Regions from separate parts of the Mesorhizobium sp. PL10 genome, predicted to be linked through region 3. Evidence: riboswitches for the same ligand, from Rfam matches in the RefSeq annotation. Region 3 holds a riboswitch; each other region holds the start of a gene.
What was found. Region 3 has a riboswitch for cobalamin ahead of ACWGTO_RS16750 (aromatic ring-hydroxylating oxygenase subunit alpha). Riboswitches for the same ligand answer to the same signal wherever they lie in the genome.
Positions count from the first base shown of each region.

Region 1: linked by a shared signal. The riboswitch ahead of ACWGTO_RS25350 (CbtB domain-containing protein) and the one ahead of ACWGTO_RS16750 (aromatic ring-hydroxylating oxygenase subunit alpha) in region 3 are both predicted to bind cobalamin.
Region 2: linked by a shared signal. The riboswitch ahead of metE (5-methyltetrahydropteroyltriglutamate--homocysteine S-methyltransferase) and the one ahead of ACWGTO_RS16750 (aromatic ring-hydroxylating oxygenase subunit alpha) in region 3 are both predicted to bind cobalamin.
Region 4: linked by a shared signal. The riboswitch ahead of ACWGTO_RS25575 (DUF1636 family protein) and the one ahead of ACWGTO_RS16750 (aromatic ring-hydroxylating oxygenase subunit alpha) in region 3 are both predicted to bind cobalamin.

Region 1 covers NZ_JBSKBR010000019.1:10,926-15,107, forward strand. Annotated here, with positions in the region: gene ACWGTO_RS25330 (hypothetical protein) at 123-461, shown strand; gene cobO (cob(I)yrinic acid a,c-diamide adenosyltransferase) at 513-1,127, opposite strand; gene cobU (bifunctional adenosylcobinamide kinase/adenosylcobinamide-phosphate guanylyltransferase) at 1,127-1,639, opposite strand; gene ACWGTO_RS25345 (CbtA family protein) at 1,632-2,441, opposite strand; gene ACWGTO_RS25350 (CbtB domain-containing protein) at 2,457-2,636, opposite strand; cobalamin riboswitch at 2,673-2,867, opposite strand; gene ACWGTO_RS25355 (gamma-glutamylcyclotransferase) at 2,935-3,627, opposite strand; gene ACWGTO_RS25360 (aromatic ring-hydroxylating oxygenase subunit alpha) at 3,750-4,182, shown strand, end outside.
Region 2 covers NZ_JBSKBR010000068.1:3,633-7,814, reverse strand. Annotated here, with positions in the region: gene metE (5-methyltetrahydropteroyltriglutamate--homocysteine S-methyltransferase) at 1-2,185, opposite strand, end outside; cobalamin riboswitch at 2,275-2,476, opposite strand; partial or broken gene ACWGTO_RS32240 (IS110 family transposase) at 2,599-2,796, opposite strand; partial or broken gene grpE (nucleotide exchange factor GrpE) at 2,916-3,347, opposite strand; gene ACWGTO_RS32230 (LysR family transcriptional regulator) at 3,417-4,025, shown strand.
Region 3 covers NZ_JBSKBR010000009.1:168,464-172,645, reverse strand. Annotated here, with positions in the region: gene ACWGTO_RS16770 (ABC transporter ATP-binding protein) at 1-697, shown strand, start outside; gene ACWGTO_RS16765 (DUF680 domain-containing protein) at 773-1,012, opposite strand; gene ACWGTO_RS16760 (DUF680 domain-containing protein) at 1,130-1,333, opposite strand; gene ACWGTO_RS16755 (DUF680 domain-containing protein) at 1,415-1,618, opposite strand; cobalamin riboswitch at 2,119-2,321, shown strand; gene ACWGTO_RS16750 (aromatic ring-hydroxylating oxygenase subunit alpha) at 2,439-3,686, shown strand; gene ACWGTO_RS16745 (2Fe-2S iron-sulfur cluster-binding protein) at 3,746-4,182, shown strand, end outside.
Region 4 covers NZ_JBSKBR010000019.1:60,582-64,763, reverse strand. Annotated here, with positions in the region: gene ACWGTO_RS25585 (cobaltochelatase subunit CobN) at 1-179, opposite strand, end outside; gene cobW (cobalamin biosynthesis protein CobW) at 199-1,236, opposite strand; gene ACWGTO_RS25575 (DUF1636 family protein) at 1,239-1,667, opposite strand; cobalamin riboswitch at 1,706-1,909, opposite strand; gene ACWGTO_RS25570 (winged helix-turn-helix domain-containing protein) at 1,939-3,138, opposite strand; gene ACWGTO_RS25565 (NADH-quinone oxidoreductase subunit A) at 3,473-3,838, shown strand; gene ACWGTO_RS25560 (NuoB/complex I 20 kDa subunit family protein) at 3,829-4,182, shown strand, end outside.

The sequences.
Region 1 (4,182 bases), on a different contig from region 3:
GTTCCGCATAGCGGATCGGGTGGGGGTAGGCTTGGCCAACTCGCGAAAGGGAAACCGGAACCCAAGACCAAGAAATAGAAATCGCCGTGCCATAAAAAGGCATGGTTATTTCGGAGACAAAAATGAGCGTCGTGAGCGGTGTAGTGCTTTGTACGTCCTCTGCTGAAGACTGTTCGAACCCGAACGGTCAGCCCGTTCTCTTCGAGCGAGTACAGGAATGGCTAGCGACCCACGGCGGCCCCTTCCAACAACTTAGAAGCGTCGAGGACAGCTTCGGCGGCGGCAAACATCCGCAAATGTTTGTGGCCGGCGGAGGTTTTAATCATTTTCCTGAAGACGATTTTGCGGCCTACGTGCTGTCGTTGCCTTGGCAAAATCCGGAAAACGTTGTTCTGGTGATCGACCCCGAAGAAGGAGCTACCCGCATCTTCAGGCCCCCTCTGTTGGCAGGTAGCTCGTAGCCCTACTTGTCAAATATATAGTTCCCCCGCACCGGGGAGGGTAAGAGCCCCTTAGAACTCAATCCCCTGCTGCGCTTTCACACCCGCCGAAAAATGGTGCTTGGTCACGCCCATTTCGGTGACGAGGTCCGCCGCCTCGACCAGTGCCGGCTTGGCGTTGCGGCCGGTGACGACGACATGCAGGCCTTCGCGCCGCGCCTTCAACGCCGCCACCACCCTGTCGAGGTCGAGATAGTCGTAGCGCAGCGCAATGTTCAGTTCGTCGAGCACGACAAGGCTGATCGAGGGATCGGCGATCAGCTCCAGCGCCTTGGCCCAGGCGGCTTCGGCAGCCGCGATGTCGCGCTTCAGATCCTGCGTTTCCCAAGTGAACCCCTCGCCCATCGTGTGCCAGACGACGCGGTCGCCGAACGCGGCAAAGGCATCCTTTTCGCCGGTGTGCCATTTGCCCTTGATGAACTGGACGACGCCGACACGCCTGCCGTAGCCGAGCATGCGCAACGCGAGGCCGAAGGCGGCCGTGGTCTTGCCCTTGCCGGGTCCGGTGTTGACGATCAGCAGCCCCTTCTCGACCGTCTTTTCCGCAACCTCGGCATCCTGCACCGCCTTGCGCTTGGCCATCTTGGCGCGATGGCGTTCTTCGTCTCTTGCGTCGATATCGGTCATTATTTCACCTTGAGCGGCAGCCCGGCCACCATCAATAGCACCGTATCGGCAATCGCCGCGACCTGCTGGTTGAGCCGGCCGGCAGCGTCGCGGAAACGGCGCGCGAGCGCATTGTCGGGCACGATGCCTTGCCCGACTTCGTTGGAGACCACGAACCACGGTCCGCGCGGCCGCGCCAGCACATCGGCCAGCCGCCGGCATTCTGCATCAAGATCATGGTCGGAAAGCATATGGTTGGTCAGCCACAGCGTCAGGCAGTCGACCAGCACCGGCTGGTTGTCAGGCAAGACCTCAAGCGCGCCGGCAAGATCGAGCGGCGCATCGATAGTCGTCCAGCCTTCGCCGCGCCGCGACCGATGCTGCGCGATGCGCGCGCGCATCTCGTCATCATAGGCTTCCGCGGTGGCGATATAGGTCCATGGCCGCGGCAACGCCGTCGCCAGGGTTTCGGCGTGCGCGCTCTTGCCGGAGCGCGCGCCGCCGATGATGAAGGTCAAACTGCGATCAGGCAAAGCTGTCGCGCGGGCTGGTCGCGGTGCCGGTGAAGCGCCCGCGTACCACGCCGACAACGGCACCAAGCACAAGCCAGAACACCAGATTGGTCACCGTCACCGCCACCACGAACTGATGGTGCAGGCCTTCCGGGATCGGCGTCTCGAAACTGTCGGGCTGTGGCGCGCCGACAATATGCGGGGCGACAATCAGGACGACGGCAAGGACGGTCAGCGGCGCCGAGGTGCGGAAGGCGATCAAGGCAAGGCCAATGGCGGTCGCCGCCACCGTTGACCACCACCAGATCTGGCGCGGCATGAGATCGGCCGCCGGCATTGCCGGCAGTTCCGGCGGCAGGCCGAGGCCCGGCGCCAGCGTGAACACGGCAAAGCCGGCCAGACCCCAGAATACGCCCTGGCGCCAACTGCCGATGCCACCGGCGAATTCGGAAACCGCCACTAAGACCAGCGCGAAACCGATGCCGGTAACGATGTTGGCCAGCACGCTGAACGCGAAGCGCTCGAAGCCATCGGCCGGCGCCCAGCCTTCGTCCTCCGCGGGCGCGGCTGCTACAGCGGGTGCGGGTGCTGCGCTGCTCATGGCATTTTCCGCCGGCGCGGCGGTGCTCATGGCCGTGGTGCCCGCAGCGTTGGCGGCGGGCGCCGCGGCATGCTCATGGTCATGGCCGCCACCAGCCTGTTCGTAGACTTCCGCCTTCAAGATGAGCGGCACGGTAGCATAGGCCTGCAGGCAGGCGAGAACGACGCCAGCCACGAGCCCGGCAATCGCCGCGACGAACACGACGTTGCGAAACAGGGTCATGATGTCAGGTCCTCGTCAGTGGCAGGGAAACGCCATCGAATGGCGATAGTCGTGCGCGGCATTGTGGACCGCATCGATATGCGAGAAGCCGACAACGCCGATGACGAAAATGCCCAGAAACGCGCTAAGCACGAGCTGCATGAAACGCGACTGCGAGGAGACGGAAGCGCCGAGGGAGACGGAAGCGGTATTCATATCTTGTCCTTTCGCCCTCCACCCGAGGGCATCGAAGTCAGTTCCCTGTCGCCGGCAGGTCTCCTGGCTCGCGGATCAGCGCCCTTCCCCACCTTCCCGAAGAAAAATCCTCAGTGGCTTGGAGAGGACTACCGCACACAGTTGCGGGGGCAGCCACGGCATCGGGCAACAAGTCAGCCCTCACCGCATTCCCTCTTGGTCCCTAGTGGAACCGACGACATGCGTGACTATAGGCTGAAACAGCCGCATCCGGCAAACCAAATTCCGCCGGCCAACAGCGCGAATGCGCCATGCAGCGTTACGGGTTCAAGGCGGTGATCCGCTCCGCAACCAGCCGCTGCAGCCGCCACAGATGACGATCGTGAATGCCGCGCTCCTCCAGATTCTTCACCGTGTTGTAGAGATAGTCGGCGCCTGACCCCCAGTGCCCGCAGGAAGTTGCCAGCCTGTCGACGACCTTCGCTTCGTCGAGCGGGCCGGAATAGGTCAGCCCGTTGCGGTTGATGACGAAAGCCAGGGCTCTGAGCGGACCGGCCTCGCTTGCAAGCTTCAGCATACGCGGCCGGTAGCTTGTCGGCTTCAGTGTGATTTCGCGCCGGAACAGCCGGCCCAGCTGCTCTCGCCGGTTGTCGTCGGGCAGCCGGAAGGCGACGCCCTTGCACTGTCCGCCGCTGTCGAGCGCCATCATCAGGCCCGGGCTTTCCTTGGTGCCCCGCCAGCGCGTCATGTTCATGCAAAAGGAGCGGTGCCAGCCGCGCGCCAGGGCAACGCGGTCCTCGACATAATCGATTTCCGGTTTCCAGATCAGCGAGCCGTAGCCGAACAGCCACAGCGGTTCGCTATCGGGGAGTTCGGCCTGCAATTCATCCACCAGCACGTCGTAGTCGCGGTCATCCAGATGCATCAAGTCCGGATCCGGCCCAGGGTCCCTGATCTCGCGCCAGCAGCGCGCGACCAATTCCGGCGTAAGCGACATCTGTCGTGCGGCCACGTTCCGAATCCCCCATATCCGCGACATGATTATGCGCCGCGCCCCAAGCCGGCAATGCGGCGCCCTGATTGACAAACGATTTGCCGGGGTGTCGGCTGGCGTATCCTTAGAGGACGCCAGCCATGCAACCCAATCCGAGCCAGCGCGCCCCCTATAACGGCCTGACCAAGGCCGAACCGACGCTGCCGTCCTCGGCCTATTGGGACGCGGGAAGCTACGGGCGCGATCTCGACGCCATCTGGTACAAAAGCTGGCTGCTCGTCTGCCGCGAGGCCGACCTTGCCCAGCCTTTGGCGTTCAGGACCTTCCGCGTCGGCACGCAGGAAATCGTCGCGCTGCGCGACGATACCGGCGAACTGCGCGCCTTCCACAACACCTGCCGGCATCGCGGCTCGCAACTGTGCCAGGAGAGCGAGGGCCGGCTGAAGGCGCGGCTCATCACCTGCCCCTACCACGCCTGGTCCTATTCGCTGCGCGGCGACCTCGTGCGCGTTCCCTCGAAATCGCTGCCCGAGGGTTTCGACAAGGCTGATCATCCGCTCTATCGCGTGGCGC
Region 2 (4,182 bases), on a different contig from region 3:
AGAGCAGGTTCTTCATCTCGTCGATTCCCGGCACCCGCGGTGAGTGGATATCATAGATGCCCGGTCCGATCTCGTTCGGATAATTGAAGTTTTTGAAGGCGTTGAGCAACTCCATCTGCGAGCGAGAGGTTTCGATGGAGATAACATCGGCATCCATTGCCGCGATCGCGTCAATAATGTCGTTGAATTCGGAGTAGCACATGTGCGTGTGGATCTGGGTCTCATCGTACACGCCCGTCGAAGCGAGCCGAAAGCATTCGATGGCCCATTCGAGATAATGCACCCGCTCGGACTTGCGTAGCGGCAAGCCCTCGCGCAGTGCGGCTTCGTCGATCTGAATCACCTTGGCGCCGGCGCTTTCGAGATCACCCACCTCGCCACGAAGGGCGAGCGCGATCTGACGGCAAACGACCGAGCGCGCGAGATCATCGCGGACAAAGGACCAGTTGAGAATCGTGACGGGGCCGGTGAGCATGCCCTTAACGGGTTTGTCTGTCAGCGATTGAGCGAACCGCCACCAGCGAACCGTCATAGGGTTGGGCCGCGATACGTCGCCGAAAATGATCGGCGGGCGCACACAGCGTGACCCGTAGCTCTGCACCCAGGCATTTTGGGTGAAGGCGAAGCCGGAAAGCTGCTCCCCGAAATACTGCACCATGTCGTTTCGTTCAAACTCGCCGTGCACCAGCACGTCCAGCCCGATCTCCTCCTGCCAACGGATTGCTGCTTCGATCTCCTTCCTCAGGAACGCCTCATAGTCGACATAGCTCAGTTCTCCCTTTGCATGGGCGGCACGCGCGTTGCGAATCTCGGGCGTTTGCGGGAAAGAGCCGATCGTGGTGGTCGGAAAGGGCGGCAGACAGAGCCGCTCGTCCTGAAGCCTAGAACGTTCAGAAAAACCGCTCTTCCTGCGCATCATGCTCTCGTCGACGAAGGCGAGGCGTCCTTCGACCAGCGGATCATGAATCTTCGGGGACGTCAGACGCGCGGCGGCTGCTTGGGTTGAAGACTCCAACTGTGCTGCAACCGCCTCCCGGCCTTCGGACAAGGCCCGGGCGATCGTGGTCAGTTCGTCCATCTTCTGCGCCGCGAATGCGAGCCACGACCTTACGTCCCGGTCCAGCGTGGTTTCCAGTTCAAGGTCGATCGGGACATGCAGAAGCGAGCACGAGGGCGCGATCTCCACTCGCTCGAGTGGCCAGCCGGCCACGACCGGTTTGATCCGGTCAAGCATGGGGCGCAGGTTCGCGCGCCAAACGTTGCGACCGTCGATCAGGCCAAGCGAAAGCACCAGGTCTTTTGGCGCAAGCCGGCCCACCGCCTCCAATTGTTCGGGAGCGCGTGCAAGGTCGAGATGCAGGCCCCCCACAGGAAGCGAAAGAGCGGTCTCGAGGTTGCCGTTCAGCCCGCCGAAATAGGTGGCGAGCATGATCTTTAGCTCCGGTGCCACTTTCGAAAGGCGCTCGTAGGCAAAATTGAACGCATCTTGCTCGTTTGGAATGAGATCGAGCACGAGTGCCGGCTCATCGATCTGCACCCAGTCGGCGCCCGCGAGTTTCAGTCGACGCAGCAGCAGCTCGTAAACCTGCAGCAGCCGCGGCAATAGCGAAACAGGGTTGAAGTCCCGGGTGGGTGACTTGGCGAGTTTGAGGAAGGTGACGGGCCCAAGGATGACCGGGCGAGTGTGAATGCCCAATGCTCTGGCATCAAGGAAGTGATCCAACGGCTTTGAGGAGGACAGGGCAAAGGCTTGATCGTCGGCGAGCTCCGGGACCATGTAGTGGTAGTTGGTGTCGAACCACTTGGTCATTTCCAGCGCTGTCACGGCTTGACCGGTTTGCCCGCCACCAGCAGCCTCTCCTTGGCTGCCACGAGCCATGGCAAAATAGGTGTCGAGCGAGATTTCTCCCACCCTCCAGCCATAGCGTGGCGGGACAGCGCCGACCATTGTTGCTGTGTCGAGCACATGATCGTAGAGTGAGAAGTCGTTGGACGGAATCTTTGTCACGCCGCGGTCGCGTTGTTCAATCCAGTTCGCGACACGCAGCGCCCGCGCCGTTTCGAGAAGGTCGGCTGCGGAAGATTTTCGCGACCAATAGGCCTCAAGCGCGCGCTTTAGCTCGCGACGGCGTCCGATGCGCGGCAGGCCAAGCGTGGCTACAGGAACTATGTGAGAGAGAGACATACCATACCCCGATGATTGGGGCGTGGACGCAAGGCAGACGTTGGCAAGCAGACGAGCCGGTTGCTACGCCCACCGAGACACCCCGCCTGTGGACCTTGTTCGCCGTGGCAGGTCTCCTGGCTCGCGGGTCAACACCTCAGCCCCTCTTCCCGAGGCTATTGACCTCCGTGACATGAGTGAGCTTGGCTCGCCGCTTACAGTTGCGGGGGCAGCGCCGGCATCTTCACCGGCTTCCCTCTTAGCTCTGTTGCGGCCGAACCGCATCAGAGAGCCATCGACTACTTACATTCCCCGGAGAGGACGTTGCTGTCAATCACATAAACAAATCTTTATATCGTGATCCCACTTGGTACGATAATTGCCGGGCGTCGGGTGATCGCGATCCTTTCGGCCGGTAGCCTGCTCAATTTCCTGCCCTTTGGGAGCCATTGCGACAATGGCCTGGCCTCGAGTCCAATGCGACTAAAAGACAATTCCAGTTCGTCGAAATAGCGGACCAGCGCCTCCGGCTCGCTGGCGATCTTGACCTCGCGCATGATCGCTCCGGTCGCGTCAACAATGCACACGCTGCTCTCTTCCAGAGAGACATCGATTCCCGCATAATGTTCCATGGCTGTTCCTCTCATGATGTTTGGAGCCGATCGCTCGGACTCCGTTTCAACACCATCATTCTGAGGGACAGCCACCCAACCTGGCTATGCTCGCGAAGGCCGGCCCATTACGGCATCTAGTTGGGATCAAACTTCTTGCCTTCTGGCGCCGGTTTCTTGACCCAGTGCCGTTCCAGCGCCGACAGCATTGTGCGTTCGGTCAGGTCGACGCCTTCGATCAGCGCCTTGAAGCCGGCATCGCCCGACGCCTTGGCCTCGGCGGGAATGGCGTCGAGCGCGCGGCGCAGATTGTCCGACACCGACAGCATGTCGCGGGCGAAATTGGCGACCGCATAAGTGCGCGCATCGTGCACGTCGCGCGCGGTGCGACGGCGCAGGTTTTCCATCTCGGCGGCGACGCGCAGCGTGCGGTCCTTCAACTCTTCGTTTGCCTTCAGTAGCCGCGCAACCGCTTCGTAGTCGCCATCGAGGCTGCCTTCCTTGCATTCGGCATTGGCCCCGGCCGTCTCGGCTTCATCGGGCGCGCTTTGGTCTTTTGATTGGTCGCTCATCGACATTTCCCGTGCTCTCGAATGGTATGGATTTTATGCCCGATATCGAGGTTTGGCGGCCGAAAATCAATGGCAGGCATACTGAAAGCCCCTGTCGCATCGAGCACGTATGACGAAGAGCTTTCGATTCCTCCCATTGAACGGCCACTTGGCTTAGACATCGTTGAAGAGGTGGCCAAGCGCAGATTTGAACGCCGCTGCGGCGGTTTCCGCTGGGTAGCGCTGATTGGTTGGGAGCCCGGCTACAGGCTGCTGCGCTATCCAGCCATCGCCGGATTTGTCGCGATGAACCTCCAATTTTCCGCGCTCAGCCGGCGCGTAAAAGATCTCGAATTGAGACTGGGCGTGACTTTGTTCCACCGCTATCCGGGCGGGGTCAGGGTGACGGCCGCCGGCGACTGTTTCCTGGCCAAAATACGACGTATTCTGAAAGATCTCGACGACACGCTTCAGGGGCTTGAATCAGCGGGCCACGGCGATAGCCACTCGCGTTTCTACGCAAGCATCATCCCGAGCTCTAATCTGATGCTCCATTACCGTTCCGCGCGCGAAACGGCGGCCCCAAGCGAACGCTTGATCCTCGGTCATGAACGGAGACAACATGGGCGCAGCTACATCTGGCCGGATCTGCTTGCGGCCGGCTTGACGGTCGAAAAGTTTGTGGCGTCCAGACTATAGGATCCATGTCTCAGGATCATTCATGGAGACGGTGAACCGAGCGGCGGCTGCACGATGCCGCGACTTTAGCTCACCGATCTTTGGGCGCGGCGCCGACCGGCCATCATTGACGACGTCTCGCCTGAGCTCGCGAGGCAGGCCTTTGCTGCCGCGCACA
Region 3 (4,182 bases):
CCAGCGCGTCGCCATCGGCCGCGCCATCGTGCGCAATCCGAAGGTGTTCCTGTTCGACGAGCCGCTGTCGAACCTCGACGCCGCGCTCCGCGTCGCCACCCGCATCGAAATCGCCAAGCTCAAGGAATCGATGCCCAACACGACCATGATCTACGTCACCCATGACCAGGTCGAAGCCATGACGCTGGCCGACCGCATCGTGGTGCTGAAGGACGGCCATATCGAGCAGGTCGGCACGCCGATGGACCTCTACAAGAAGCCCGGCAATCTGTTCGTTGCCCAGTTCATCGGCTCGCCGGCCATGAACATCCTGCCGGCGACCATCGACAAGACGGGCGACCCGACCGTCGTCAGCCATGTCGGCGGCCGCAAGGCGACAGTGCCGATCGCGACGCCGGCGTCCGCCAAGGGTGCGGCGGTCAGCTTCGGCGTGCGGCCGGAGGATCTGTCGGTCGCCACCGGCACGGAATATCTTTTCGAAGGCGTGGTGGACTATGTCGAGCAACTCGGCGAGGTCCAGCTGGTCTATATCGACATCGGCCGCGCCGACCTGCCGCTGGTGACCAAGCTGCCCGGCAATGTCGAGGTCAAGCGCGGTGCAAAGCTGCGGCTGACGGCGGATGCCGGCGACCTGCACATCTTCGACGCCGACGGACACTCCTTCTCGCTCAAGCCGGTGGAAGTGAGGGCTGCCTGAGAGTCGGCTCGTCGTATCGGCATGAAAAAAAGCGGCAGGCCAGGCCCGCCGCTCTTTTTTTGGAAACTTCGGCTGTTAGCGGTTGCCGAAGAGGTTCCGGTCGCTGCCTTGCGGGGCAGATTTCTGTACGTCGCCCGACGAGTTCAACAGCTTGTACACCGGCGAACCGGTGTTCGGAACCGACGACGTCCGTGTGTTGTCGACGTTGACGGTCGCCTGGTTGTCGACGGCGCTGGAGCCGACATTATCGTTGCGGGCGTAAGCACTGCCAGCGGCAACCAAAAGCGCAGCGGCAGCAAGAGCAATCTTCTTCATTTCAGGTCTCCTGAGTTTCATCATGCGGCAAAGCGGCTATCCCGCCGCTCTGCGTTTTGTTCGATGTTCGACTGGGATCGTTGTTGGAAAACCCTGAGGTCGGATCCCGATCGGCCGTTAGCGGCCGAAGAGGTTGCGGTCGGCGCCCTGTGCAGGGGCCTGAGCAGCCGAATCTGACTTCGCAACCGAAGCCGTGTGGCCGCTGTCGGTCGACGCAACCGCAGGCTGGTTGGCACCGTTCGAACCATAGTTGTCACTGGCGGCGAAAGCGCTGCCGGAAATGGCCACAACGGCGGCGGCAGCGAGGATAATCTTTTTCATTTCAAATGCTCCTGAATTTCTTCGAAATCCCAATAGCGACGGACGGGCCGCCACTCTTTTTGTTTGGATCGGGATCGGCTGTTAATGGCCGAAGAGGTTGCGGTCGCTGCCCTGAACGAGGGGCTGCTTGTCAACGGGCGCCGACTTCTGAATGGAAGCCGTATACGAGCCGTCAGCCGCCGCGGTGGGCTGGTTCGCTCCATTGGAACCGTAATTGTCGCTACCAGCGAAGGCACTGCCGGTGATGGCCAAAACGGCCGCGGCAGTGAGGATGATCTTTTTCATTTTTAGCACTCCAGTTTGTCTGTCCGTCTAGCGGCGTGTGGTGGGAGAATTCGCGTCGTTCGGACAGCCCCCGATGTGGGAAAGCCAGAGGCTGGTTTCCAATCACGAAGTTGTTCCGGCTGGGCCATGACTTCGCCTCTTGTAATTTTCGTAAGCATGCCTACTATCTAATTTTATGCCAATAATACAAAGCCTTACGTAACAGTGCCATCCGGCTCACCGAGTGTGTCAGGGCGTCAGCGTTCACACCGTCCTGCACGCATTGTCAACAGAAACGAACCGTTCGGTTCGATTTTAGAAACTGCTAATAGTCACTTTTCGATACTGTTGGTCTTTTTTGACCCGGCCAAGAGCCGGACAAGAGGCGATTCGAAACAGCAAAGATCGCTCGCCAAATCAGGATTTCGGCCCCGCAGTCGCCAGCCGATGCGCATGCGATGCGTGTCGCGCCGCATGGAGACGATGTCGCTTTCATGCCGATGTCGCGACCGCTGCCGTGATTAGATGATTCCATCTCAGGTGCCGCTTCGTGACGACGGAGCGGAGAATTGGGAAGCCGGTCTAAATCCGGCGCTGCCCCCGCAACGGTGGTGGAGTTCAAGTCGCAACGGGAGACCACTGGGCGAGAAGCCTGGGAAGGTGTCGCGATGGTCCGCAAGGACAACTCCAGAGCCCGGAAACCAGCCCGAGATGCTTGAACTCGACTGATCGCGGTGGGCGGTCAAGAGGTGGATAGTGCATGTCCGGCGTCGCGCCGGCCTGCAGCCGATCCTTCCTCCATCACCACCAAGTTCAGTCCTTGAACCATGAGGACAGAACTATGGATGCGCGCAACGACATGCAGAGGCTCTTGAACGGCCGCAAGCAAGGTTATTCGCTCGAGCAGCCCTTCTACACTGACCCGGACTACTTCAAGCTCGACATGGAGCTGATCTGGTATCGCGACTGGCTGTTCATCGGCCATGATTGCGAGCTGCCGAAGCCCGGCAGCTATATCACCGTGCAGATCGGCGACTATCCGGTGGTGCTTGTCCGCGACCAGAAGGGCAACATCAACGCCTTTCACAATTCCTGCCGTCATCGCGGCAGCCGCGTCTGCAACACCGAGAAAGGCACGGCGGCAAAGCTGGTCTGCCCCTATCACCAGTGGACCTACGAGCTCGATGGCCGATTGCTGTTTGCCCGCCAGATGGCCGAGGGTTTCGACAAGAGCCAGTTCGGCCTGAAGCCGGTCGCCTGCGAAAGTGTGGCCGGTTACGTCTTCATCTGCCTGGCGAAAGAACCCGCAGACTTCGCGCCGATGCGGGCCATGATCGAACCGTACCTCAAGCCGCACCGGCTGAATGAAGCCAAGATCGCCTTCGAGACCACGATCATCGAGAAGGGCAACTGGAAGCTGGTCTGGGAAAACAACCGCGAGTGTTATCACTGCGCCGGCAACCATCCCGAACTGTGCAAGACATTTCCGGAAGCGCCGACGGTGACCGGTGTGCAGGGCGCAGACAGCGACCCGGAGATGCTGGCGCACTGGGCAAAATGTGAGGCGGCGGGCCTGCCGAGCAAGTTCCGCATCGATCCGGCCGGACAATATCGCGCCACCCGCGCGCCGCTGCTGCGCGATGCCGTCAGCTATACGATGACGGGAAAGCGCGCGGTGACGAAGAACCTTTCCGACACCGTTGCCGCCGATCGTATCGGCACCTTGATGCATTACCACTATCCGACGACCTGGAACCACATCCTGATCGACCATGCCGTGACCTTCCGCGTGCTGCCGATCAGCGCCACCGAAACCGCGGTGACGACCAAGTGGCTGGTACACAAGGATGCGGTCGAGGGCGTCGATTACAGCCTTGAAGAGCTCACGCATGTCTGGACCGAGACCAACGACCAGGACCGCCGCATCGTCGAGGAAAATGCATTCGGCATCCTGTCGCCGGCCTATGAGCCAGGCCCCTATTCGGAGCTGCACGAGGGTGGGGTGATCCAATTCGTCGAATGGTACGCGGCCTTCATCGGTCCCCGTCTTGCCGAAGGCGGCCGGCCGGCGCTGCGCAGCGTGGCGTGAGCTCATGTCGCCCAAAAGTGTTTCGCGGTTTTGGGATCATGACATGAGCAGAGCACCAGATGGCGCCGTGGAACGACAGGCTGCAGGTGCTGGAAGTGATCGGCGTCAGCGACGAGGCGCCTGACGTCAAGACCTTCACCTTCCGGTCCGATAACCAGACCTGGTTCCGCTACAAGCCGGGCCAGTTCGTGACGCTGGAGCTGCCGACACCGGACGGACCGCTGATGCGCACCTACACGCTGTCATCCTCGCCGTCGCGGCCGTTTTCGATCGCGGTGACGGTGAAGGCACAGGCCGGCAGCATCGGCACACGCTGGATGTTCGACCATCTGGTGCCCGGCTCGCACGTCAAGGCCTATGGGCCGGCCGGCGATTTTTCGCTGCACAGCCACCCGGCGGCCAAATATCTGTTCATTTCTGCCGGCTCCGGCGTGACGCCGATGATGTCGATGCTGCGCTGGCTGAACGATTGCGCGCCATGGACGGATGTCGGCTT
Region 4 (4,182 bases), on a different contig from region 3:
CGGAGCGCCGCCAGCCGCATCGAGGGCAGGCGGGCGGTATCGGCCTTCCATGCCGCAGCAAGGCCGGCGAGGTCGCTGTCGGTGAAGGACAGCGCCACGATATCCGCCGGCGTTTGCCTGAGATCAACTGGCTCGGCGAGATCGTCGAGCGAGGTGGATGTGGTCGTGAGTATATGCATCGCTGCCTGTGTTTTCGCGTCAGCCGGCCAGTATAGCCTCGATCGCCGGGCGGTTCAGCCCCTTCAGCCCGATGACAACGAGGCGCGAGCGGCGGTCGTCCTCGGCGGTCCAGGCGCGGTCATAGTAGTGGTTGACGCGCGGGCCGACGGCCTGCAGCAAAAGCCGCATCGGCTTGCCGCCGACATCGACGAAACCTTTGACGCGCAACACATTCTCTTCCTCGGCAACGGTGGCGACACGCTTTGCCAGGTCATCCGGATTGGCGATCGAGGGAATGTCGACAATGAAGGTGTCGAAATCGTCATGCTCGTGGTCGAAGGCGCCGTCATGATGCGACTTGCGGTTCTCGATGTCGTCCTCGACGCCGAGGCCGAGGCCGAGCAGCACCGAGGGGTCGACCTTGCCATGCGCGGTCGGCACGATTTTTACGGCACGGGCGGAGTGCTCATTGATGATGGCGTTGGCGCGGGTTGAACCGGCCGAGTCCATCAAATCGCTCTTCGACAGGATGATCAGGTCGGCGCAGGCGATCTGGTCCTCGAAGACTTCCTCGACCGGGTCGTCGTGATCGAGCGTCTCGTCAGCCACGCGCTGCGCCTGAAGCGCGTCCATGTCGTTGGCAACGCGGCCTTCGGCCAGCGCCGGGCCGTCGACCACGGCGATGACGCCATCGACGGTCACGCGGCTTTTCACCGTCGGCCATTGAAAGGCCTGGACCAGCGGCTTGGGCAGGGCCAGGCCCGATGTCTCGATCAGGATGTGGTCTACCTTCGGCGTCAACGCGAGGATCTGGTTGAGCGCCGGCACGAAATCGTCGGCGACGGTGCAACAGATGCAGCCATTGGCCAGTTCGACGATGTTTTCCTCGGGGCAGGTGTCGATGCCGCAGCCTTTCAGGATCTCGCCGTCGATGCCGATGTCGCCGAACTCGTTGACGATGATGGCAATGCGCTTGCCCCCCGCGTTTTCGAGGAGATGGCGGACCAGCGTCGTCTTGCCGGCGCCGAGGAAGCCGGTGACGACAGTGCAAGGAACACGGGAAACGGAAGCGTTCATGGTCAGTCCTTCAGCAGGTCGAGGGGTGGAATGCGGGCAACGAGGCCGCGCTTGAGGCTATCGGGCCGGCCGCGCCAGGGGATGAGGCCATCGGTGGAGGTGGCGAAGAGCTTTGCGCCGGTGACGAGGTCGGCACCACTGGCTGTGGTCAGATCGCCGAAGACATAGCTCCAGCAGCCATCGCGCAGGATGGCGGCGCTCAGTCGGCGCTTGCAATTGCCGAGGCATTCGACGGTGCGGACGCGGATGTCGTCATCGGATGCGGCGCGGCGCGTGTCGCCGGCCAGCAGTTCGCCGGCGCGGGGATGGGCGTCGGAGCCGGTCTCGTCGCGGCAGGAGGCGCAGACGACGACGGTGACGCCCGACAAGGCATCGCTATCGGCGGACGAAACATCCGCTGTGCCAGCCGAAAAACTGCTGTTCTGGTCCAAAACCGGGCTCCTTGCCCGGAAACCCGCCGGGCGATCGGATTATATAGTCGCAGACGGCAGGTCTCCTGGCTCGCGAGTCGTCGCCTTGGTTAGCCGCCTTCCCGGTGTTACCCAGTGGCTTTCGGCCCAGGCTCATCGCTTACAGTTGCGGGGACAGCCGCGGATTTGGGATTTTGTCCCGCACCGCATTCCCTCTTGGCCCTTGCCGTTGCGGGCAAGGGACCGTCTGGAGCGGATTTAGGCTTTTGCGGGCAGCGGTGTCAACGCACGGCTACGACACGGCGATGTCGGCCAGCGCCGGCCCCAGATCGCCGGCCGGCGCGATTTGCATGCTTTCCAGTTCAAGCCAGCCCTGCATCTGCTTCAATTCCTCGAAGAGCTGAGCGGCGGTGTCAGGCGGCGCGCCGCGCTCGGCGTAGGCGGCGTGGACACGCAGCACGCCTGCCGGACGATCGGCCTTGAGGTCGACGCGGGCGACGATGCGGTCGCCAAGGAGGAACGGCAGGACGTAGTAGCCATACTGCCGCTTGTCGGCCGGGGTGTAGATCTCGATCCGGTAGTGGAAATCGAACAGGCGCTCCGAGCGTGAGCGCTCGAAGACGACGGGGTCGAACGGCGCCAGCAGCGCGCGGGCCTCGATTTTTCGGGGGATGCGGGCGTCCCGGTGGAAGTAAGCCGGCTTGTCCCAGCCTTCGACGCGAACCGGCAGCAGTTCACCCAGCTCGACCAGTTCCTCCAGTCGGCCCTTCATGTCGGCCGGCGACAGGCGGAAATAGTCGCGCAGGTCGCCGGAGGTCGCGATGCCGTGGGCGCGGGCGGAAATGCGCAGCAATTCGCGATGTGCGTCCTCGGCGGCCGGCACCGGCAGATCGAGGATCGCCTGCGGCAGCACGCGCTCGGGCAGGTCGTAGAAGCGCTCAAAGCCACGGCGGTGCGCTGTGGTGATGCGGCCGGCCCAGAACAGCCATTCGAAGGCATGCTTGGCATGGCTCCAGCCCCACCAGCCGCCCGAGCCTTTTTGGCCTTCCAGGGCCGAAGCGGCGATCGGTCCGCGCTCGACGACCGCGCGATAGATCTCCTCGATATAGGCGGCGTGCTCGCGGCCCCATTTGGCCAGCCCCAGATACATTTCGTCGCCGCTCTCGGCTCGCTGCATGCGCCAGCGCATCAAAGGCCAGGTCTCGACCGGCAGGAAGGAGGCCTCATGCGCCCAGTATTCGAACACCGTGCGCTTGCGGGTGACGGCGGCATTGTCGAGCAGGGATAAGGGGTAGGACCCAAGGCGCGAATAGAGCGGCATATAGTGGGCGCGCACCACGGCGCTGACGGAATCGATCTGCAAGAGGCCGGTGCGCGAGAGCACGCGGGCGAGGTGGCGGCGGTCCGGTGTACCGCTCGGCCGCGGGTCGGTAAAACCCTGCGCGCCAAGGGCGATCCGCCTGGCCATGGCGAGCGATATTTTGTCCTTCATCAAGATACCTTTGCCCCTGGTCCTGTTGCCGTATTTTTAGCCGGTGATTCCGGCCATGCTAGCAGGCTTGTGGCGGGAGACATGTCAGGAGACAAAAGTGGAGTAGAAAGTGAAGGAAATCAAACAAGAGCGGATCGGACCAGTTTTTCCCGACCTGCCGTCCAGCACTGCGTTTTGAACAAGGTTTGACTTGCTTCGCCGAAAGCCCTGCGCTAACCCTCGCCGCGTTGCAGCATAGGCACCTAAAACGGTTCAGCGGTTAAACTGTCACGCTTCCGCATTAGGGTTGGTTGCTGTAATCAACGTGGATTGGCCGCCAAGGGAAAGCCGCAGCATGAACGCACTGCTCAGTTCGTACCTGCCCATCGTCCTCTTCATCGCCGTGGCGGCGGTCATTGGCCTGGTGCTTATCATAGCGCCGTTCCTGGTGGCCTACCGCAGTCCCGATCCCGAAAAGCTTTCCGCCTATGAGTGCGGCTTCAACTCGTTCGACGATGCCCGCATGAAGTTCGACATCCGCTTCTACCTGGTGTCGATCCTGTTCATCATCTTCGACCTGGAAGTGGCCTTCCTGTTTCCGTGGGCGGTGTCGTTTTCGAAGATCGGCATGCTCGGTTTCTGGTCGATGATGGTGTTTTTGGCGGTGCTGACCATCGGCTTTGCCTATGAATGGAAAAAAGGAGCGCTGGAATGGGATTGAACGACAGTTCCGGTACGCTCGTTGCGCCGAAGCCCAAAGGCCTGATCGACCCCAATACCGGTCGTCCGGTCGGTTCTGACGATCCGTTCTTCCTCGAGATCAACAATGAACTCGCCGACAAGGGCTTTCTGGTCACCTCGACCGAGGCGCTGATCACCTGGGCACGCAGCGGTTCGCTGATGTTCATGACCTTCGGTCTGGCGTGCTGCGCGGTCGAGATGATCCACACCTCGATGCCGCGCTACGATTCGGAGCGGTTCGGTGTTGCGCCGCGCGCGTCTCCGCGCCAGTCCGACATCATGATCGTCGCCGGCACGCTGACCAACAAGATGGCGCCGGCGCTG